Regions from separate parts of the Ruminococcus sp. 8Y-12 genome, predicted to be linked through region 2. Evidence: predicted binding sites of a transcription regulator. Region 2 holds the regulator's gene; the other holds the start of a gene.
The links. Region 2 encodes Rex, which represses fermentation and respiration genes when NADH is low (regulators of the CRP and FNR family bind a similar motif). Its sites were predicted from a motif close to ATTGTTAANNNNTTAACAAT; they were not measured.
Positions count from the first base shown of each region.

Region 1: the regulator Rex is predicted to act here: its motif matches at 6,598-6,617, upstream of adhE (bifunctional acetaldehyde-CoA/alcohol dehydrogenase).

Region 1 covers NZ_CM176623.1:29,370-41,147, forward strand. The annotation lists gene AC0THY_RS00080 (carbohydrate ABC transporter permease) at 1-267, opposite strand, end outside; gene AC0THY_RS00085 (extracellular solute-binding protein) at 336-1,772, opposite strand; gene AC0THY_RS00090 (1-propanol dehydrogenase PduQ) at 2,005-3,153, opposite strand; gene AC0THY_RS00095 (hypothetical protein) at 3,329-3,847, opposite strand; gene AC0THY_RS00100 (ParA family protein) at 3,834-4,625, opposite strand; gene AC0THY_RS00105 (GNAT family N-acetyltransferase) at 4,717-5,559, opposite strand; gene AC0THY_RS00110 (peptidylprolyl isomerase) at 5,897-6,418, shown strand; gene adhE (bifunctional acetaldehyde-CoA/alcohol dehydrogenase) at 6,647-9,265, shown strand; gene AC0THY_RS00120 (phosphotransferase) at 9,283-10,029, shown strand; gene AC0THY_RS00125 (phytoene desaturase family protein) at 10,094-11,578, opposite strand; gene AC0THY_RS00130 (helix-turn-helix domain-containing protein) at 11,571-11,778, opposite strand, start outside.
Region 2 covers NZ_CM176623.1:3,711,318-3,723,095, reverse strand. The annotation lists gene AC0THY_RS14765 (S8 family peptidase) at 1-275, opposite strand, end outside; gene AC0THY_RS14760 (S8 family peptidase) at 428-1,324, shown strand; gene AC0THY_RS14755 (2-isopropylmalate synthase) at 1,407-2,777, shown strand; gene AC0THY_RS14750 (GntR family transcriptional regulator) at 2,793-3,491, shown strand; gene AC0THY_RS14745 (NADP-dependent isocitrate dehydrogenase) at 3,478-4,686, shown strand; gene abc-f (ribosomal protection-like ABC-F family protein) at 4,773-6,683, opposite strand; gene AC0THY_RS14735 (aspartate kinase) at 6,900-8,219, shown strand; gene AC0THY_RS14730 (redox-sensing transcriptional repressor Rex) at 8,434-9,090, shown strand; gene AC0THY_RS14725 (NAD(P)H-hydrate dehydratase) at 9,210-10,751, shown strand; gene alr (alanine racemase) at 10,748-11,778, shown strand, end outside.

The DNA of each region.
Region 1 (11,778 bases), 1.3 Mb from region 2:
AAGCGCCACCCCGAAGGCCAGCACATTGATCAGGATGACAGACACCACCGTAAAGAGCGCTGTATACCAGAGTGCATGATTAAATGAGGCATCGGTAAATATTTTTGTGTAATTGGAAAATCCGATTAATTTTGCATCCGTGACTGTCGTAAACTTACAGAAAGACAGATAGATTCCCATTGCAAACGGGGCTATGAATCCGATCGTAAACGCAATCAGTGTGGGGAGCACAAAAACCGGAAAATATCTTGCCATGGATTTGTGCATTGCTTCCTCCTCTCCTTCTCTAAAAAAGAGGGCAGAAACAGCTCTCTGCCCCTCTTTTATTCATTCAATTACTGCTGTCCGTTGGTCTGCTGATACTCAGATGCCCAGCCGTCCACAAAGGCGCTTCTGACCGCGTCCCAGTCTCCTGTCCCTTGGGCGTACTCCAGGAGGGCGCTGCCCACACCATTTTTCCACTCTTCAGAGGGCATGGTGGTAAAGTACCATCCCACAGAGGTTTTTCCCTCATCAATATACTTATTGGCTGCCTTCAAAAGAGGATTGTCCGGCAGCTCCTCATCACTGATGGTTTTAAAGGGTGTCACAAAGTTCATTTTCTGAGACAGCGCTTCCTTTCCGGTGTCGCTGGTGATGACCCAATTTAAGAAATCCAGAGTTGCCTGTATATCCGCCTTGGATGCATTTTTGTTCACACACCAATAGTTCTCGCTTCCTGTGCAGAGTCCCTGGTTCTCCTCACCCTCTACGCCAATATAGATGGGAAGTATTCCGATGTCCTCATCATCCACCTCATTTCCCTGGATATCTGTATAAGCCCAGGTGCCGTTCTGGTAAAAGACTGCTTCTCCCAGAGCAAACTCTGAGGCCGCATCCTCCCCTGTCTTGCTGGAAAGCAGGCTGGGATCACAGGTGGCATTGTTGATATACAGGTCAAAGATCTGTTTGTAATTGTCCAGATAGGTTCCTTTGATTGCCTCTGTGGAGTCTATCCCTTCATCTTTGTATTCATAGTAAACCGGAAGATTTGCCAGATGAGTCTTAAATCTCCAGTCACTGGAGGAATCCATGCCCGCAGAAGTAAATGCGCCCTCAATGTCCAGTTCATCCTTTTTGGACTGTATATCCTCCGCAACTGCCTTTAAAGTCTCAAAGCTTGTGATCTCGTCCGCAGACTGAATCACCGCACCCTCTGTCTGGCAATACTCATCCAGAAGTTCTTTATTGTAAATGATGCCGTAGGTCTCAATCACATAGGCCACGCCGTCCACTGCCCCGTTCTCATCAATCAGAGCAAAATCATCGCTCTTTAAATTTTTATAAATCTCACTGTCTTTCAAATCATAGCAATAATCTTTCCAAGAGGCCAGCCCCACGGGTCCGTTTACCTGAAACAGCGTCGGTACCTCTGATTTTGCCATCTCAGACTTCAAAGTGGACTCATAGGTTCCTGATGCGGCTGTCACCACACTGACCTTCACCCCTGTCTCATCCGTATAAGCAGCCGCAAGTTCCTCCCACTGCTCCGCCTGTTCGGGCTTAAAATTCAGATAATATACTTTTCCACCGTTAGCGGATGCAGTACCGGATGTCTCTCCTGTTGTTTCGGTGTTCTGAGTGTTGCTGCTCTCCTGGCCTGCAGACTCCTGTGTGGTTTCTGTTGCCGGACTCGTTTCCTGATTCTTATTATTCGTGCCGCAGCCGGCCAGCACAGATGCCATCATTGCCGCGGACAAACCCAACGCTGCAATTCTTCTAAACTTTTTCATTGTCTCAACCTTCTTTCTCAAAAATGATTGTCAGTCCATCCCTGTTCAAAACGCATATATGGATCACGCACTTCTAGTATTTGAAGGTTTTATAGTTTTTATGCCCAATTTTCCCATTACTGCCAATACAAATGTTTGGTTCCGAAAGAATCAGCAAATGAAAAAATTACCGCTGCAATAAAATGACCCCCAGCGTTCTGCCGGAGGTCTCTGTTTACATCGTTTATTCTGTTTAAGCCCAAAGTCTCTCATAAATTTCCATGATGTCATCCTTTGTCGGTACCCTTGGGTTCGTCGGTGTACAGGCATCTGCAAGTGCAGCGTCTGCCATATCAGGAATTGCCTTAAAGTACGCCTCCCTGGTGCACTTTCCAGTCTGAGAAATGCTGAGAGGGATATCCATCTCTTTTAACATAAACTGTACCCATGCAACCAGCGCGCGCACGGTTGTAATGGTGTTAAAGTTCTGCAGACCCAGTATCCTGGCAATTGTACAGTACTTTTCAACCTGCTTTGGATAATCCTTGCGGCTTCTGCTGTGCTTATTGATATAGCTGTTGTACTCGATTATGTATGGCAGCAGCATGGCATTTGCCCTGCCATGGGGAATGTGAAATCTGGCTCCCAGCTGATGGGCCATGCTGTGATTGATTCCCAGCGACGCGGAGTTGAACGCCAGCCCTGCCAAACAGGAGGCCACATGCATCTTCTTTCTGGCATGCCTGTCGTTGCCGTCCAGATACGCTCTCAGCAAAAAGCTGCCGCAGATCTCAATGGCCTTCTCAGACAGCGCGGCGGAAAATTCCTGATTGTTTGTACTAACATACGCCTCCAGAGCGTGGGTAAATACATCCATTCCCGTATCCGCTGTGATAGCAGGCGGTACGCTGGCTGTCAGCTCTGCGTCCAGAATAGCCTCTGTGGGCAGCAGATTGTCAGATACCAGAGGATATTTCACCTGCTCAATAGGGTCTGAAATTACAGAGAAGGAAGTCACCTCTGAACCAGTTCCGCTGGTGGTTGGGATTGCGATCAGAGCTACTCCTGTAAGGTTGCCCACTTTCCCCGCAAACTCACGCATAGCCTTTGCACTGTCGATGGCAGAGCCGCCTCCCACTGCTACAATGGCCTCCGGCTGATAATCCAGAAGGGCTTTGATTCCCCCAACCACCTTGTCCACCGGAGGATCGGGCACTACATCTTTATAGATAGAGTACTGCTTGCTCCCCTTGTCCAGCCTCTTTGTGACCATCTCAATCATTCCACTCTGAACTACAAAGGGATCTGTAATGATCATGATTTTCTTGTATGGAATCTCTTCCAGCCGGTCCAGTGCGTTGTCACCGAAATAAATTTTGGTTCTGATATCAAAACTGTTCATACCGCCTATCCTTTCCCCTTATCCAATGGTTTGTCTTTGGATATAACTATACCATAATTGCTTGGGATTCGCAATGTCTTTTCGCAAAAATCAACATAAACCCACAGAACCATAACAAATAGCTAACTATTTCCCAAAAGTACTGACTGCAGAACAGCTACCTAGAAGGTAGGCATTACAGCAGGTAAATCGGCAGTTCCTCTTTAACAGCAATATTCCGCTTAGCATTCTGTGCTTTCTCCTCTTTTTCGTCCTTGTCTACAGACTTCTTAGCTGTGGATGCCTTGGGAGCAGTTGTCTTCTTTCCGGCGGACTTGGCAGCAGGCTTTGGGGAGACTGCCTTCTTTGCAGGTGCTTTTTTAGCTGTAGTCTTAGCAGCCGGTTTCTTAGCTGCTGCGGTCTCTGTCCTCTCCTCTTTCGTCTCAGCTGCTGCCTTTGGCTTTCTGGCTCTTGCAGTCTTAGGTTTGGGCTCTGCCAAAGCTGCCTCTTTCTTCTCCACAGTGGTCTCTTCTTCTGTGACTACTTCTGCTGCTTCAACTTTGATCTCTTTTTCCATCTTGTCTTCCACTCCTTTTTCCGGCTCTGTCATAAACTGTACCTGTTTCATCACTTCCTGATCCGGCGTCAGCACGCTCTGCTTCACTTTACTTCCGGCGCTGGCTGCTCTCATGATACTGCTCTTACCTACTGCCAAGCTTCATTACCTCCTCTGCCAGTGCCATATATTCTTTGGCGCTCCGGCTGCTCTTTTTGTATGCCACAACTGGAGCGCTGCTGTCCTGGGACCACTCCACAGAGCTGTCCACACGAATATAAGACTCAAAGAGATGGATTCCCTCCATCTCCTGAAGCGACTCCAATGTCTGTTTGAAATAATTCTTTCTTGTATCCACCTTTGTAATCACCACACCCAGAATTTTCAACTCCGGAGCTATCTGTTTCACCTCATTGAGAAAATCAAACATATTTGCCAGACCGAAAAGTCCCCACGGGCTGGCCTCCACGGGAATGATCACCCCGTCTGAGGCGCACAGGATATTCATCACCCAGCCCCCCAGGGTGGGCGGCGCGTCAATCAAAATATAGTCATATACGCCGGATGCCCGCACTTCTGCCAGGCACTTTTTCAAGATGTATTCCCGCTGCCATTTGGTGAAAAGCTCGTATTCTATGGAGCTCATCAAGGTGGATGAGGGAATGAGATCCAGGTTTTCGTAGGCAGTAGGCACAATATAGCTGCCAAGCTCCTTCTGCCCCTTAACCGCATGATATAGATTGCGCTCACTGGTGGCAAACTCCAAAACCTCTTCCTCCGAAAAAAGGGAGAGCGACAGATTCATCTGCATATCCGTATCAATAAGCAGAACCCTCTTTCCCTGCAGGGCCATAGCACAGCCTACATTGGAACAGGTGGTGGACTTGCCGCTTCCCCCTTTGTTATTCGCAAAACAGATCACCTTTGTCTTTTTCATGTAGCACCTCGTTTTTCCGTTTATAGTATGATTATACGAGGTTTTTGTGGCCATTTCAACAAAAAATTCTCACCCTCTGTGCAGTAAATGCTCAGACCTGAGTAAACAGTAACTTTTCTTCTCCCTGAGCCAGACAAAAAGTGCAGATATCTCCCGCCTCACATTCCTGTTCCCGAAAGCCCAGCTTGCGCACCAGGCGCAGTGACCGCAGATTGTTCCGGCTGATGAGTACATAAAGCTTCTTCACTCCCACCACCTCAAAAGCGTAGGAGATAATAGCCCGCACAGCCTCGTAGGCAAAGCCCTTTCCCTGATAAGGTGTTCCCAGCATATAGCCCAGTTCAATGACATTGCGTCCTTTCAGATGCCCATTTTCAAGCCCCGCCCTGCCGATCAGCCTGCCCGTCTTTTTTTCAATGATAGACCAGAGTCCGTATCCGTAGAAGGCATACATATTGTGGATGTACAGTTCCATCTGGCGGCGCTCCTCCTCCTTATCCTCATCCATGCCCGGCATAAATCTCGTGATATCCGGGTCCTGGTACAGTTCATACATGGCGTCAAAATCCTCCATGGTTGTCTCCCGGATCAGAAGTCTGCCTGTGCTGGCGATATCCCAGGGAAGCCTGTGGTGCCGCTGGTATACCAGATAGAAAAACATGTATTCCAGCTCACCAAATCCCTGAATCACCATATCTGTCCCGTAAATCCGTTCCTGCCTGCCCGGTCTTTCATACCCCACGCAGGCAATCCCATATTTCTTCGCCTCACTGACTGTATCCTGACAGTCTGTTATAATCAAAAGCTCCTTTTCCGAGCTTAAATCTTCTGTATTATAAATGATTCCGACTCCGTTTTTCTCCAGATTTCTCTTTAGATCTATCCACTCATCTTCCCGGTATATTCCCCGGATATCCATTAAAATTGTTTTCATACTCTTTCCATTCCCTTATTAAATTATCATTACCACATCTCTATATATAATACCCGCTGTTATTGGAGGTCACTTTTTTATTTCTTTAACTCCCATATTGCTACAATGATTATACTCTTTATTTACAGCCTTTGACAAGCAAATCCCATCGCCGCAAGCGATTTTAATGGATTTATTCAGCAACAGGGCAGCTGGGCTGAACTGTTACCAAAATAAATGCATTTTTCTGCTTACCAGATAATACTCTTGCCACATCCCTTCCGTCATATTATAATATAGATTACCGCGGACACCAGAGGTCCGCTGATTACGGCAAATCAAGAAAGGAAGAAAACACATGTCACAAAATCCAATTGTAACGATTACTATGGAAAACGGCGATGTCATGAAGGCGGAGCTCTACCCCTCCATTGCCCCAAACAGTGTCAACAATTTTATCAGCCTGGTCAAAAAGGGCTTCTATGACGGCCTGATTTTTCACAGAGTCATTAATGGCTTCATGATCCAGGGCGGCTGTCCAGACGGAAACGGCATGGGCGGCCCCGGCTACAGCATCAAAGGCGAATTTAGCCAGAATGGATTTACCAATCAGTTTAAGCATGATCCCGGTGTTCTCTCTATGGCAAGAGCAATGCATCCGGATTCCGCAGGTTCCCAGTTCTTTATCATGCACAAAGCCGCGCCTCACCTGGATGGTTCCTATGCTGCCTTCGGCAAAGTGATTGAGGGCATGGATATAGTAAATAAAATTGCAGAGGTGGATACCGACTACAGTGACCGCCCCTTAGATCCACAGAAGATTACTTCTATGACTGTGGAGACCTTTGGAGTAGATTATCCGGAGCCGGAGAAATGTTAATATTTTAACACAATTGCCCGCAGATTCGCTGAAATCTGCGGGTTTTGTTTTTTCTGTGTTTTCCGCCGCAAGTTTCGTACGATCCAACACTTCCGCTGTTGTTTCCTGTCTGCTTACAGAATTTCGATATTTTTAATAAAATTTTACTTGACAATATTTTAACAATGTCTTATGATGGCATTGTTAAAAAAATATCAATTCAATTATAGATTTAATGGAGGTTATTCTATGGCAAAGAATGAAACAGCTGCGAAAACAACGGCGGTCATCGACAATGTAGAAGCGCTGACAGCCAAACTGGACGCTATGCGCAAGGCCCAGAAAATATTTGCAACCTACACACAGGAGCAGGTGGATAAAATCTTTTTTGCCGCCGCTATGGCAGCAAACAAGCTGCGCATTCCCCTTGCAAAGCAGGCAGTAGCCGAAACCGGAATGGGAATTGTCGAAGACAAGGTTATCAAAAACCACTATGCCTCCGAATATATTTACAATGCATACCGAAACACAAAAACATGTGGTATTATAGAAGAAGATCCTGCATTCGGAATTAAGAAAGTAGCGGAGCCTTTGGGGCTGATCGCTGCGGTGATCCCAACCACAAACCCTACTTCCACAGCAATCTTCAAAACTCTGCTCTGCTTAAAGACCAGAAATGCCATTATCATCAGCCCGCATCCCCGTGCCAAAGACTGCACCATTGCGGCTGCTAAGGTGGTTCTGGACGCTGCAGTGGAAGCCGGAGCTCCTGAGGGTATCATCGGATGGATTGACGTTCCCTCACTGGAACTGACCAATGAGGTAATGAAGGAAGCGGACTGCATTCTTGCAACCGGCGGACCGGGCATGGTAAAAGCAGCCTACTCTTCCGGAAAACCAGCTCTGGGCGTGGGCGCCGGAAACACTCCGGTAATCATTGATGACACAGCGGACGTACTTCTGGCTGTAAACTCCATCATCCATTCCAAAACCTTTGACAATGGTATGATCTGTGCATCTGAGCAGTCCGTGACAGTCGTTGGAGATATCTACGACCAGGTAAAGAAAGAGTTCAAGGACCGCGGCTGCTACTTCTTAAAAGGCGAGGAGCTGGATAAGGTGCGCAAGACCATTATTATCAACGGCGCGCTCAACGCCAAGATCGTAGGCCAGTCCGCTTACACCATTGCAAACCTGGCAGGTGTTACGGTTCCCAAGGAGACCAAGATTCTCATTGGTGAGGTAGAGTCCGTAGATATCAGCGAGGAGTTTGCACACGAAAAACTCTCTCCAGTGCTTGCTATGTACAAGGCAGCCACCTTTGACGAGGCCATTGTCAAGGCAGAGCAGCTGGTTGCAGACGGAGGCTACGGCCACACCTCCTCCCTCTATGTGCATCCTGCACAGAAGGAAAAGATCGCAAAACACGCAGCTGCCATGAAGACCTGCCGTGTGCTGATCAATACCCCCTCCTCACAGGGCGGTATCGGTGACTTATACAACTTTAAACTCACCCCCTCTCTCACACTTGGCTGCGGTTCCTGGGGCGGAAATTCTATTTCAGAAAACGTTGGCGTAAAACATCTGATAAACATTAAGACAGTTGCTGAGAGGAGAGAAAATATGCTTTGGTTCCGTGCACCTGAGAAGGTTTACTTTAAGAAAGGCTGTATGCCGGTAGCCCTGGATGAGCTGGGTACAATCATGCACAAGAAAAAAGTGTTCATTGTCACTGACAGCTTCCTCTATAAAAACGGTTATGTAAAACCCATTGAGGCAAAACTGGATGAAATGGGAATCCAGCATACCTGTTTCTATGAAGTAGCACCTGACCCCAACCTCTCCAGCGCCACTGCCGGCGCAGCAGCCATGCGCGCCTTTGAGCCGGACTGCATCATCGCACTTGGCGGCGGTTCTGCTATGGATGCCGGAAAAATCATGTGGGTAATGTATGAGCATCCGGAAGTAAACTTCCTGGATCTGGCAATGCGCTTTATGGATATCCGCAAGCGTGTATATACCTTCCCCAAAATGGGTGAGAAAGCGTATTTCGTAGCCATTCCCACCTCCTCCGGTACCGGTTCTGAGGTGACCCCCTTCGCGGTAATCACGGATGACCGCACCGGTGTAAAATATCCTCTGGCTGACTATGAGCTGATGCCCAATATGGCCATTGTCGATACAGACAATATGATGAATCAGCCAAAGGGGCTTACCAGCGCATCCGGTGTTGACGTACTGACTCACGCTCTGGAAGCTTACGCTTCCGTTATGGCTTCTGACTACACAGATGGCCTGGCTCTGAAAGCAATGAAAAATGTGCTGAACTACCTGCCCTCCGCGTATGAGAACGGCGCCAATGATCCGGTTGCCAGAGAAAAGATGGCAGACGCTTCCTGTATGGCTGGTATGGCCTTTGCCAATGCCTTCCTGGGACTGTGCCATTCCATGGCACATAAGTTAGGAGCGTTCCATCACCTGCCCCACGGTGTTGCAAATGCCCTTCTGATCACTGAAATCATGAAGTTCAATGCAGTTTCCGTTCCAACAAAGATGGGCACCTTCCCACAGTACCAGTATCCGCACACCCTTGAGCGTTATGTAGAGTGCGCAAACTTCTGTGGAATTTCCGGGAAAAATGACGAGGAGACTCTGGCGAAGTTTATTGACAAGATTGAAGAAGTAAAAGCAAAAGTGGGAATCAAAAAGTGCATCAAGGACTATGGCATTGAAGAAAAAGACTTCCTGGCAACCCTGGATGAGATGACCGAGCAGGCCTTTGACGACCAGTGTACAGGAGCAAACCCGAGATACCCGTTAATGAGTGAAATCAGAGAAATGTATTTGAACGTTTACTACGGCAAATAAGAAGGGGGATTTAGATTATGGCAGAACTTCAGACAATTGCAACAAGAGCATCAAAAACAATCTACAGGGATGGGGATAAGGCTGTCAAAGTGTTTGACAACAGCTTTTCCAAGGCTGACATCTTAAATGAGGCGGTTAACCACGCCAGAGTGGAGGAGACTGGCCTGAACATTCCAAAGCTTTTGGAAGTTTCCAAGACAGATGGGAAATGGGCCATTACCCTGGAGTATGTGGAGGGCAAGACCCTGGAGCAGCTGATGTCCGAAAATCCGGAGAAGCTGGAAGAGTATATGGATCTCTTTGTGGATCTGCAGCTGAGCATGCACGCCAAAAGAGCTCCCCTGCTGAACAAGATCCAGGATAAAATGAGCCGCAAAATCTCCGCATCCGGCCTGGATGCTACCACACGCTATGAGCTGCTGACCCGTCTGTCCAGCATGCCCAAGCACACAAAAGTTTGCCATGGCGACTACAACCCCAGCAATATCATCATAAAGGATGACAAAACAGCCTATATCCTGGACTGGTCCCATGCAACTCAGGGAAATGCCAGCGCTGACGCTGCCAGGACCTACCTGCTGTTTGCTCTGAAAGATGAGAAGAAAGCGAACCTTTACCTGGACACGTTCTGTAAAAAGAGCGACACTGCAAAGCAGTATGTACAGCAGTGGCTCCCCATCGTGGCTGCATCTCAGCTTACCAAGGGTGTGGAGGAAGAAAAAGAGTTTCTTATGAAATGGATTGATGTGGTAGATTATCAATAGAGTTCCATGAAATATAGCAGGAGGCGGTGATTCACCGCCTCCTGTTTCTGTTTAAATTTCCTGCTTATGATATGTCTTCCTTTATCATCCGCTGCACTGCATATTTCCCCGCAATGGCCGCTCCCGGCAGACCTCCCGGCGGGTTTTGCCATTGTCCGGCCAAATACACATTTTCAAGCCCATCCACTTTTCTCTCAGGATACGGAAGCCTGCTGCTTTGTTTTGTGACAGTACACGACTGATAGAATCCCTTGTAGGCGCTGCAGTACCGCTCATAAGTCATAGGGGTCCAGCAGTCTAAAAGCGCAAGCTTTCCGCAACATTCCGGGAAGCGCTGCTCCAACAGCTTCCTGATATCCTCTGCCATCTGATTCTTTTTGGCCAGGTAAGCTTCCCGTTCCCGGTAAAGCTCAGCCCAGGATTTATATAAAGCCTCAGGTCCTCCCGTCAGTACCTGAATCACATGCTTCCCATCAGGTGCAAAGGATGGCTCGTAGGCATATGACTTTACATTGATCCGCTCACCAAGTCCCGGAAACAGATCCAGTCCGCTGCCATCCAAAATACGATCCGCGCCAATGAGATCCGCAGAACTGTCCAGTGAATATGCAGCCTGGAAGGTGGTGTACACTGGATATGCCTCTCTGTTGTCATACATCTCCCTCAGCAGTTCCGGCATATAATTCTCAGAAAGCAGCCTGCCGAATGTGACCTGGGGATCACAGGCGGGGATCACATACTCCCCCTCCGCTGCCGTTTTATCCAAAAACCGTATCCCCACTGCCCTCCCATCTTTTAGCAGAATCTCCTCGGCCCTTTTTCCCGTATGTATCTTTCCTCCACATTTCACCAGCTGCCTCCCAATGCGAACGGCCATCTCTCTTGAGCCTCCCCTTGGAATGCCCCCATCCCCTGCTGCAAAGCTGCCGTAGGCCAAAGGGAAACTGCTTGCCATGGATTCCCGGGTGCAGAAATCGGAGATCATACATCGGATCAGCGGGTGCTGAAAACGCTCCATCAAATCCCTCGTATCCATTCCCTTGTATTCCTTAAAGATCTTCAAAGCAGGAACCATGGTCAACATGAGTCTGATCCCATCCAGCGCACTCTGCATCTCAGGGGGCTTTTCTGCCGGTATCCTGACCTTTCCGCCAAGCCGGCAGAAATGCATCAGTTTCTTTATCTCCTGTTCATCCTCAGGGGACAGTTCCAAAAGTTCTCTCTCCGTCCGGTCGATATCCTTCCAGAGCGTAATCTCCTCTCCCCCCAACTCAGAGGTGTACATCCGGTCAGGATGGATGATCTCTGTTTCAGGCCCCAACGCCCCGATATCCTGCCACAGGCGATTGAGGGAATCCCCCGGAGCCGTACCGTTCATCCAGTGGATACAGTTATCAATGTGATATCCGCCCCTGTCCCATCCCGTACATTCGCCTCCCACATATGCCTGCTGTTCATAGAGATGTGTCTCATACCCTGCTTTCGCCGCGTACACACCGGCAGTCAGGCCGCTTATACCGCCGCCAATAATCAAAACCCGTTTACTCATCCGAAGCACCTGCCTTTTTTAATATATCGTGGGCTGCTTTTAGAAATTCGTCGCTCTTTACAATGGCAATTCCCTGGCTTTCGTCTCCCAGCACCAGAAGGCTGTCCCCTGGCCCGATATGAAAAATCTCCCTGGCCTTTTTGGGGATTACAATTTGCCCCCGTTCCCCCACTGTCACACTTCCGAATATATGCTTCCCC
Region 2 (11,778 bases):
GGCTGGGTCTGGACTCGTAAGATTCCGGATACCTCCAGGCTGGTGGTATCCAGGGTGGTAAACAGCTTTGGAATACTGGCATAGCCTGTGAAATTGATAGGCTCCTCATAATATAGAGAACGCTCCACATGAACCATGCCATATCCCCAGCCAAAAAGCTGTGCGCCCAGATTCGAGAACAGGGTCTCAAAGGCCTCGGGGGAAGTCTGAAAGTTTCGGATGAGATCTACATAATCATTAGAGAGAACCATTTCTCTCAGTTGTGTTATATCCATAAACTGTCCTTTGTTTTTTTATATGGTATGAGTGTCAATATCGCATTATGACAGGCAGAAGTCCGGTCAGTTAAGACAAGACAGGGTCACGTGGCAGAAAGTACCCCGAGGGGTGTATAAACATATAGTAATAAAAACGGAAAATTTTTATTATGGATAGAGTTCGTGCGCTTATCAATGCGGATAAGGCTTATTATATGGGAATAAAGGGCAAAGGAGTCAATGTTGCGGTGATGGATACGGGGATCTATTCCCACCCTGATTTTAACGGCAGGATTGTCAAGTTTGTAGATATACTCAATGGCAGGACAGGTAGCTATGATGACTGTTCCCATGGAACACACGTATGCGGCATACTGGGTGGGAGCGGAGCTGCTTCCCACGGTAAATACCGTGGAATCGCGCCGGAATGCGGATTTATTCACCTCAAGGTTTTGGATAAAAAGGGGAATGGAAATAAGGAGGACGTACTGCGCGGCATTGACTGGGTGCTGCGAAACAAGGACAACTATGGAATCCGCATGTTGAATATCTCCGTCGGCACAGTCAAGGAGAGCGCAAAGCGGGATATGCAGTTGATTGAGGCTGTGGAGAGAGCCTGGGACGCAGGGCTGGTGGTTGTTGTGGCGGCGGGAAACATGGGGCCGGAACCTATGAGTATTACGGTTCCCGGAAACAGCAAAAAGGTGATCACAGTCGGGTCTTCGGACGACTGTACGCATATAGCGGGCAGTGGAGTGCGTCCCTGTTATTCAGGGAGGGGACCTACGGCGGAATGTATCTGTAAGCCGGACATTGTAGCCCCGGGCTCCATGGTGGTATCCTGCAATGCCCAGAAAAAGGTGAGTCCCGGGTATTACTGTGTCAAGAGCGGAACCTCCATGGCAACACCCATGGTATCAGGGGCAATCGCTCTGCTGTTGGGCGCGGAACCGGGCATAACTAATGTGGAGGTAAAAATGAAGCTGCGTGAGACCGCAGTGGATCTGCATTTGCCCAGACATCAGCAGGGCTGGGGGCAGATCGATGTCTGGCGTCTTTTGAATTAAGTCTTGACATATTTTGTATAATTGTATACAATTATACAAAATAACGAAGGAGTGATTGAAAATGGAAAACCGCCGTGTCAAAATGGACCCTCACACCAATCTGCTGCAGTTGGAGGAGCATATGTATCCCCTTGTGGATGTGGAATCGCCAAATGTATTTCGGAATCTCTTTCCCTACGATGAGGTTCCGAAGATTGCGTTTAATGACCGCATCGTACCCCATCACATGCCCTCTGATATCTGGATTACAGATACCACCTTCCGGGACGGGCAGCAGTCCAGGGCACCCTACACCACAGAACAGATTGTGACCATCTATGACTATTTTCACCGCCTGGGTGGGCCAAAGGGCAAGATACGCCAGAGCGAATTTTTCCTCTACAGCAAAAAGGACAGAGATGCTGTGTACAAATGTCTGGAGCGGGGATATGATTTTCCGGAGGTTACCAGCTGGATACGGGCCAGCAAAAAGGACTTTGAGCTGGTAAAGGACATTGGACTAAAGGAGTCAGGGATTCTGGTGAGCTGTTCCGATTATCACATCTTCTATAAAATGAAGATGACCAGACGTCAGGCAATGGAACACTATCTCAGCATTGTGAAGGAATGTCTGGAGATCGGGGTAAGCCCCAGATGCCATCTGGAGGATATCACCAGGGCGGATATCTACGGGTATGTGATCCCCTTCTGCCTGGAGCTTGTGAAATTGATGGATGCTTATAAGATTCCCATTAAAGTGCGCTGCTGCGATACCATGGGGTATGGGGTTAACTACGCGGGAGCTGTGATTCCGCGCTCCGTGCAGGGGATTATTTACGGGATCATGACGCATGCCGGTGTCCCCTCTCATCTTATCGAGTGGCATGGACACAATGATTTTTACAAGGCAGTGAGCAATTCCACAACTGCCTGGCTGTATGGGGCCAGCGGGGTAAACTGTTCTCTCTTTGGCATTGGGGAGCGGACGGGAAATACGCCCATTGAGGCAATGGTATTTGAGTACGCGCAGCTTAGGGGAACCCTGGATGGAATGGACACGACGGTAATCACGGAGCTTGCAGAGTATTTTGAGAAGGAAATCGGATACCGGGTTCCATCGAGAACTCCTTTTGTGGGCAAGAATTTCAATGTGACCAGAGCGGGGATACACGCAGACGGCCTGCTGAAGAATGAGGAGATCTATAATATTTTTGACACGGAGAAATTCTTAAACAGGCCGGTGCTAGTGGCGGTCTCTAACACCTCCGGTCTGGCGGGGATCGCCCACTGGATCAATACCTACTATAAACTGCCGCCGAAAAAGAGGGTTTCAAAGGATACAGAGCTTGTAAAAAGTGTAAAGGATTGGGTTGACAAAGAGTATGAGAGTGGGCGTGTGACTGTGATTACAGATGAAGAACTGCTAAATGTAATCACAGAGAGTTGCAAAAAGTTGAATTTTGATTTAGTATAGGAGAGGTGGACTCTGGTGAGTAACTTTGAGACAAAGGACAGGTATTCCCTGAGCGGGAGAGTCTTTCACAGACTTCGTGAGGACATTCTGGAAGGGAAATACAGACAGCAGGAGGAACTGCGGGAAACCGCCATAGGTGAGGAGCTGGGAGTAAGCCGCACGCCGGTGCGGGAAGCCCTGCGGCAGCTGGAGCTGGAGGGACTGGTTACCATAGTGCCTAATAAGGGGGCCTATGTTAATGGCATTACAGCGGAGGATGTGGAGGACATCTATAGAATCCGGGCCAGACTGGAGGGACTGTGCGCCAGTATGGCTGCCCAGAGAATCACGCAGGAGGAACTGGAAGAGATGGAGGAGATTGTGCTGCTCTGTGACTTCCACGAGAAAAAGCAGCACTACGACCAAGTGTTTGCCCTGGACGGACGTTTTCACGAAACGCTTTACCGGGCCTGCAAGAGCAAGATTTTGGAGCATCTGCTGAAGGATTTTCACCAATACGTGCAGAAGGTGAGAAAGACCTCTCTCTCTACCAGGGAGAGGGCAGAAAAGTCCGCCAAAGAGCATGAGGATATCCTGGCTGCGATAAAGGAGAGGGACCCCGGGAGGGCGGATGAACTCGCCACACTCCATATCATGAATACAATCAGGAATTTCAGGCATTACAAAATTGAAACTATTTTAGAGAAGCAGGAGGAAGAACATGGACAAGATTAAAATGACAACCCCATTGGTTGAGATGGATGGAGATGAGATGACACGTATTCTCTGGAAAATGATCAAGGACGAGCTATTGCTGCCGTTCATTGATCTGAAGACAGAGTATTACGACTTGGGACTGGAGCACCGCAATGAGACGGATGACCAGGTCACCTTCGACAGCGCTTATGCCACAAAGAAGTACGGAGTGGCAGTAAAATGCGCCACCATCACACCCAACGGTGCCAGAATGAGCGAGTACAGCCTCAAGGAGATGTGGAAGAGCCCTAATGGCACCATCCGTGCGATCCTGGACGGTACGGTATTCCGCACCCCCATTGTGGTAAAGGGGATTGAGCCATGTGTCAGAAACTGGAAAAAACCCATCACCTTGGCCAGACATGCCTACGGTGATGTATATAAGGGAACGGAAATGAAGGTGGATGGTCCCGGCAAAGCAGAGCTGGTATTTACTGCCCAGGACGGAACAGAGACGAGAGAGTTGATTCATGAGTTCAAGGGTGCGGGGATACTTCAGGGAATGCACAATACAAAGGAATCCATCGTTAGCTTTGCGAAGAGCTGCTTCAAATTTGCCCTGGATACAAAGCAGGACCTGTGGTTTGCCACCAAGGATACCATCTCCAAGAAATATGATCACACTTTTAAGGATATTTTCCAGGAAATTTACGATGCAGAGTTTAAAGAGGCCTTCGAGGAGGCGGGGATCACATATTTTTACACCCTGATTGACGATGCGGTAGCCCGCGTGATGAAAGCAGAAGGCGGCTTTATCTGGGCATGCAAGAATTATGACGGAGATGTTATGAGCGACATGGTATCCTCAGCCTTTGGCTCACTAGCTATGATGACCTCTGTGCTGGTGTCTCCGGAGGGTAACTTTGAGTACGAGGCAGCACACGGAACCGTACAGCGCCACTACTATAAGCACCTGAAAGGGGAGGAGACTTCTACCAACTCTGTAGCAACCATCTTTGCCTGGACAGGTGCCCTGAGAAAGAGAGGGGAGCTGGACAATCTGTCGGAACTGGTCCGCTTTGCTGACAAGCTGGAGGCAGCTACTGTGAAGACCATAGAGGATGGAAAAATGACAAAGGACCTTGCCCTGATTACTACCATAGAGAATCCCACTGTGCTAAGCAGCGAGGCGTTTATCAAGGCGGTGAGAGAAGAGCTGGAAAAGAGTTTATAAAAATTTTATAAAAAGTCCCAAAATGACCAGGTAATTTCCGGAAATTACCTGGTCACTTTTGAAAAATTACCCGGTCATTTCGGAACCTATTCGTCTGCCAGCTCTTCCCATACTTCGTAGAGTTCTTCCAGCTCTGCGGCAATTTCTTCCTTCTCATTGTTCAGTTCAAGGCATTTTGCCACATCTGAGAATACCTCCTCCTGCGTCAAAAGTTCATCGATTTCTCTGTCGCGGGTTTCCAAAAGGTGAATTTTATCCTCTGTCTTTTTTAAATCATTCTGCCGTTTGCGCTCTCTGGCCAGCTCTTCTTTCTGCTGCTGCCAGTTCAGTTTGACCTCGCTCGCCCCCTCTGACCGGGAAGCAGACTGTCCCGGTGCATAGATTCTTGTCAGTTCATCTTTCTTTTCCATGTAATAGTCGTAATTTCCAATATAATTGACAAGCGTGTTCCCTGTCAAATCCATGATTCTGGTGGCTGTCTGGTTGATAAAGTAGCGGTCGTGGGATACATAAAGGACGGTCCCCGTGTATCGGTTCAGCGCATTCTCCAAAATCTCCTTTGAAGTGATGTCCAGATGATTGGTGGGCTCATCCAGGATGATAAAATTGGCCTCGGACAGCATCAGCTTGGCTAGAGACACACGGCCCCGCTCACCGCCGCTTAAGTCACGGATCTTTTTAAAGACATCATCCCCGGTAAAGAGAAATGCAGCCAGCATATTGCGGATTACTGTGTTTGTGAGGGTGGGATAGTCGTCGGAAATCTCTTCAAAGAGAGTTTTCTCCATATGCAGCACATGGTGCTCCTGATCATAGTAGCCGATCCTGACTTTGCTGCCCAGGGTGAACGACCCTGCGTCTGCGTCTATTACACCATTGATGATCTTGAGTATAGTGGTCTTTCCGGTTCCGTTGTTTCCTATAATAGCTACCCGTTCCCCACGTTTAATCTCAAAGTTTAAATCCGAAAAAAGAGTGTGGCTGTCAAAGGATTTGCACAATCCTTCTACGGTGAGCACATCGTTTCCGCTCATGATGCGGGGCTCCAGGTGAATGCGGATCTGTGAATTGTCCTCTGCAGGCTTTTCCAGAAGATCTACTTTGTCTAGCATCTTTTCGCGGCTCTCAGCCCTGCGGATGGATTTTTCCCGGTTAAAGGATTTTAATTTCTCGATTACCTCACGCTGGTGTTTGATTTCCTGCTGCTGGTTCATCCAGGCTTTCAGGGCTGTTTCCCGCAGCTGGGCTTTTTTCTGTGCATAGGAAGTGTAGTTTCCAAGAAAGGTAGTGCATTTGCCGTTGTCGAGCTCTACCACCTTAGTCACTACCTTGTTTAAAAAGTACCGGTCATGCGCCACAATTATAACTGCACCGGAATAGTTCAGAAGATAAGTCTCCAGCCAGGCAATGGAGTTCATATCCAGATGGTTGGTGGGCTCATCTAAAAGAATAATATCCGGCTTGGAGAGCAGCAGCTTGCCCAGAGCAACGCGTGTCTTCTGTCCGCCGGAGAGGGTTTCCACTTTTTTTGTAAACTCATCCTCCTCAAAGCCAAGGCCCTTTAAGACACCTGTGATCTCGCTCTGATAGGAGTAGCCGTTTTTTTGCTCAAATTCCGTATTTAGCCGGTTATAGGTTTCCAGAAGCAAAGCAAGCTCCCCGCCATGGAGTGATTTCATCTCCTGCTCAATGGTGCGAATGCGCTTTTCCAGAGAAATGACATCCTGCTTTACCTCCAAAAGCTCATCATAGATAGTATTTTGTGAGGATACGGCTTCATGCTGGGCCAGGTATCCTATAGACTTGCCCTTTGCTATGATGACCTCACCGGAGTCTGACGGCAGCTGTTGCATTATGATTTTCAAAAGAGTGGACTTACCGGCACCGTTGATCCCTACAACAGCAGTTTTTTCCCGCTCTTCAATATGAAAAGAAACATTTTTTAAAATATCGTTTGTTCCAAAAGACTTATTTATATTTTGACATGCTAATATCATGATGCTCCATCCTTTGTGTTTATTCCCTCAGTTCTGACAGGGGTGACTTTTCTTCCAGTATTTTAGCACATAGACACCGGATACACCAGTTTTTTTCTCAAAAAGTGCTGGACGAATGCTGGTTTTTGGGATAATATAGAGATATTCTGGAAAAAAAGGATTTTTATGATTCGATTATCATTTAAGAAGAGAAGGTAAGCAGGAGGATATGAAGAAATGAAGAAAGTAGTGAAGTTTGGAGGCAGCTCACTGGCAAGCGCGCAGCAGTTTCAGAAAGTGGGGGAAATCATCCGATCTGATGAGGCGAGAAGGTATGTGATACCCTCAGCCCCGGGAAAGCGTTTTGACGGGGATACAAAGGTGACGGATATGCTCTATGACTGCTATGCAGCCGCGGAAAATGGGGAAGCCTTTGAAAGCAAGCTGGAGAAAATCAAAAAGCGCTATTATGAGATTATAGAGGGACTTGGGCTTACACTCTCTCTGGAGGAGGAGTTTCAGGTAATCCGCGATGCTTTTTCCGGGAAAGCGGGAAGAGACTATGCGGCCTCCAGAGGAGAATTCTTAAATGGTATTATTATGGCAAATTATCTGGGCTACGAGTTTGTAGATGCCGCAGAGGTAATATTCTTTGACGGGGAAGGCAATTTTAACGCACAAAGGACAGACAAGACATTGTCCGAGCGCCTGGAGCAGGTGAAGGCAGCGGTGATTCCCGGATTTTATGGTTCAGATGCGGACGGAAGGGTAAAGACCTTTTCAAGGGGCGGCTCTGACGTGACAGGGTCCATTGTGGCAAAGGCAATCAAGGCGGATATATATGAAAACTGGACAGATGTGTCAGGGTTCCTGGTGACAGACCCCCGGATTATCAAAAATCCCGAAGTGATTGAGACCATTACCTATCGGGAACTGAGAGAGCTTTCCTACATGGGCGCAACGGTTCTCCACGAAGATGCCATTTTCCCTGTCCGCAAGGAGGGAATCCCCATCAATATCCGCAACACCAATGCCCCGGAAGATAAGGGAACGCTCATTGTGGAGAGCACCTGCAGGAGGCCCAAGTATACGATTACCGGTATCGCGGGCAAAAAGGGATTTGCGGCAATCAATATTGAAAAGGATATGATGAACGCAGAAGTTGGATTCGGCAGAAAAGTGCTCCAGGTGTTTGAGGAGAACGGCATCTCCTTTGAGCATATGCCTTCCGGAATTGACACAATGACAATCTTTGTGCATCAGTCCGAGTTTGAGGAAAAGGAGCAGAAGGTGCTGGCCGGTATTCACAGGGCTGTGGAACCCGACTTTATAGATTTGGAATCGGATCTTGCGCTGATCGCTGTGGTAGGCCGGGGTATGAGGGCAACCAGGGGAACCGCTGGACGTATCTTCTCCGCATTGGCACATGCCAACATTAATGTGAAAATGATTGACCAGGGGTCCAGTGAGCTGAATATTATCATTGGAGTGAGAAACGAGGATTTTGAGACTGCAATCAGAGCAATTTATGATATATTTGTAACAATCCAGTTATAATTGATTGACAAGATTTTAACATTTCCTTATAATAGAAGCAGTGACCTGTAAAGTATGGTAACAGGTCAGGCAGGTGTGTGCATTCACTGCGCATATCGTAAGAACATAATTCAAGAGTGCATATATCCCGCCGCAGGCGAATTAAATGGATTTATGCAGTAACAGGGCTGCTTGACTGACCTGTTGCGAAGTATGAAATGAGAGGGTGATTCTAGTGGTAGAAAAGGAAATATCCAGAGCCGTCGTCAAACGACTACCACGTTATTACCGGTATTTGGGCGATTTGCTGGAAAGTGGCGTAGAGAGGATTTCATCTGGTGAACTGAGCGAGCGTATGCAGGTGACCGCTTCGCAGATAAGGCAGGATTTAAACAACTTTGGAGGATTTGGGCAGCAGGGCTATGGCTATAATGTGAAGTTTCTATACAATGAAATAGGAAAAATACTGGGCCTGGATAAGACCTACCATATGATAATCGTGGGTGCAGGGAACCTGGGACAGGCCCTGGCCAATTATGTAAAGTTTGAAAAAAGAGGATTTTGGATCAAAGGGATCTTTGATGTAAATCCCAGGCTGCAGGGGGTGACCGTGAGGGGAATAGAGATCCGTATGACGGATGAGATTCCCCAGTTTGTAAAGGAACACAACATACAGATCGCAGCACTCACCCTTCCCAGAAACAATGCGGCCCAGATGGCCGAGCTTCTGGTGGAAAATGGGGTGAAGGCTATCTGGAACTTTGCCCATACGGATTTGCGGCTGCCGGAGGACGTGATTGTAGAAAATGTGCATCTCTCGGAAAGCCTGATGCAGTTGTCCTACAATATAAACCGCTATCAGAGAGAGCATGAAAAGAAACTGAATAAGTAAGAAGCAGCACACGTATCAGAATGGATGGACATTTTGATACGTTGTTTTGCGTTGCCGGGCAGGGTGACCGTGACGTGCAGCAGGAAGAGAGACTCTTTTTGTAGTATCTGGAAGAGAGGGTGAATAAATTGGAATATCTGGTAAATGCAGAAGAGATGAAAAGATGTGATCAGGGAACAATAAAGAAATATGGGGTGGAATCCCTGGTGTTGATGGAGCGGGCTGCGCTTACGGTAGTGGAGGAGCTGTGCAACGGCAGCTTTGACCTGAACAGGGTCCTTGTAGTCTGTGGTTCCGGAAATAACGGTGGGGACGGGTTTGCCATCGCCAGGCTGCTGTATTTGAAAAACATAGACACTGCCGTAGTATTTGCCGGAAAAGAGGAATCTCTTACAGAAGAAACCAAGATTCAAAAGAAAATCTGCGAAAATTATGGGATGAATATTTTCAAGAAAACGGATATGCATGAATATACTTGTATAGTAGATGCCGTCTTTGGAGTAGGGCTTTCCAGGGAGATCAAGGGGGAGTACGCATGTCTGATACAGCAGATCAATGCCTCAGGCGCCCGGGTTGTCGCAGTGGACATTCCCTCCGGAGTTTCGGCGGATACAGGAAAAGTGATGGGGACGGCTGTGAGAGCAGATGAGACCGTGACCTTTGCCTATCAGAAAATAGGGCAGGCGCTCTATCCCGGATCACAGATGTGCGGCAGACTGTGCGTGAGGGATATTGGGATTACAGCGCACGGTTTTGGCCGGGACGTTCCACTGACCTATAGCCTGACAGAGGAAGATATGGGCGTGCTGCCTGTCAGGCAGGCGTACTCCAACAAGGGGACCTACGGGAAAGCCCTGTTGGTTGCGGGACAGAAAAATATGTGCGGTGCAGCTATTTTAGCTGCCCGGGCAGCGTACAGGGCAGGGACAGGTCTTGTACGCGTAATGACGGAAGAATGCAACCGGACAGCCGTGCAGGTGGCTCTGCCGGAAGCTCTTCTGAGTACATATGATCCGATGAACTTTCAGCCGGATCTGGACGGGATGCGCAGCTGGCCCACAGCGGTGGGAATAGGACCCGGAATCGGAATGTCAGGAGAAAAGAGAGAGATTCTAGAGTTATTACTGCGCGAGAGCCGCGTTCCGGTGGTTATGGATGCGGATGCCCTGAATCTTTTGGCCAGGGAAAAGGAACTTTTACAAAAGCGCAGCTGCCAGGTTATCGTGACGCCACATGTGGGGGAGATGTGCAGGCTGACGGGACGAACCAAGCAGGAGATTACAGGGGACCTGATCGGGACCTGTAGAAGCTTTGCCCGGGAGAACGGTGTGATCTGCGTACTCAAGGATGCCAGAACCGTAATCTCTGACGGAAGGGAAGTGTGCATCAACCAGACGGGGTGCAGTGGGATGGCCACAGGAGGTTCCGGGGATGTGCTGACCGGGCTTCTGACCGGACTGCTGGCACAGGGGATGGAACCGTTTTTGGCCGCAAAGTCCGCTGTTTATCTGCACGGAAAGGCTGGAGAGCTGGCAGAGAGCAGGATGGGAGCCAGAGGGATGTTGGCTGGTGATATCGCCTGCGCATTGCCGGAAATATTAGATAAGTACAGAGCCTGCGCAAAGTTACAGGAAAGCGGCGCGGGGAGGAGAAGACGATGAAAAAATTTAACAGGATATGCGCAGAGATTGACCTGGATGCAATTGCCTGGAATTTTGAGGCAATGAGGTCAAACATCCGGTCTGATACAAAGATTGCGGCAGTGATCAAGACAGACGGATATGGACACGGAGCACTGCCCATTGCCAGGCTGCTGGAGGACTATGACTATGTCTGGGGATATGCAGTGGCAACCGTGGAGGAGGCAGTAAGCCTGAAGGAAAAGGGCATACGCAAGCCTCTGCTCATTCTGGGCTATGTGTTTGAGGAGGATTACGACACCCTGGTTTCCAAGGAGATCCGGCCGGTTGTCTTTAAGATGGATATGGCGGTAAAGATGTCCGAGGCAGCCGTGCGTGCGGGCAGAAAGCTTCCGATACATCTGGGTGTGGACACAGGAATGACGCGTATCGGTTTTTCGGACACAAAGGAAAGTGTTCGGACCATTTATAAAATCAGCCAGCTTCCCGGACTTGAGATTGAAGGGATGTTTACCCACTTCTCAAAGGCGGATGAGTTGGATAAAAACCACGCCAGATCCCAGGTGCTGCGCTACATCCGCTTTTTAAATATGCTGCAGAAGGTTGGGATTGAGATTCCCATAAAGCACTGCTCCAACAGCGCCGGAATCCTGGATATGCCGGAGGCGAACATGGATATGGTGCGGGCGGGGATTACCTGCTATGGAATCTATCCATCAGAGGAAGTGTCCAGGAATAAGGTGATATTAAAGCCCGCCATGTCTCTGAAAAGTCATATCATATTTATAAAGGAAGTGGCCAGAGGAATCCCTGTAAGCTATGGAGGAACCTACGTGACCACCAGGGACACCCGGATCGCAACCATTCCGGTGGGGTATGGGGATGGATATCCCAGAAGCCTGTCCGGCAGAGGCTGGGTGTTGATTCATGGAAAAAAGGCTCCCATCCTGGGACGTGTCTGTATGGATCATTTTATGGTAGATGTGACCGGAATTCCGGAGGCGCAGGAGTTAGACGAAGTAGTGTTGATGGGAGAATCAGGGGACAG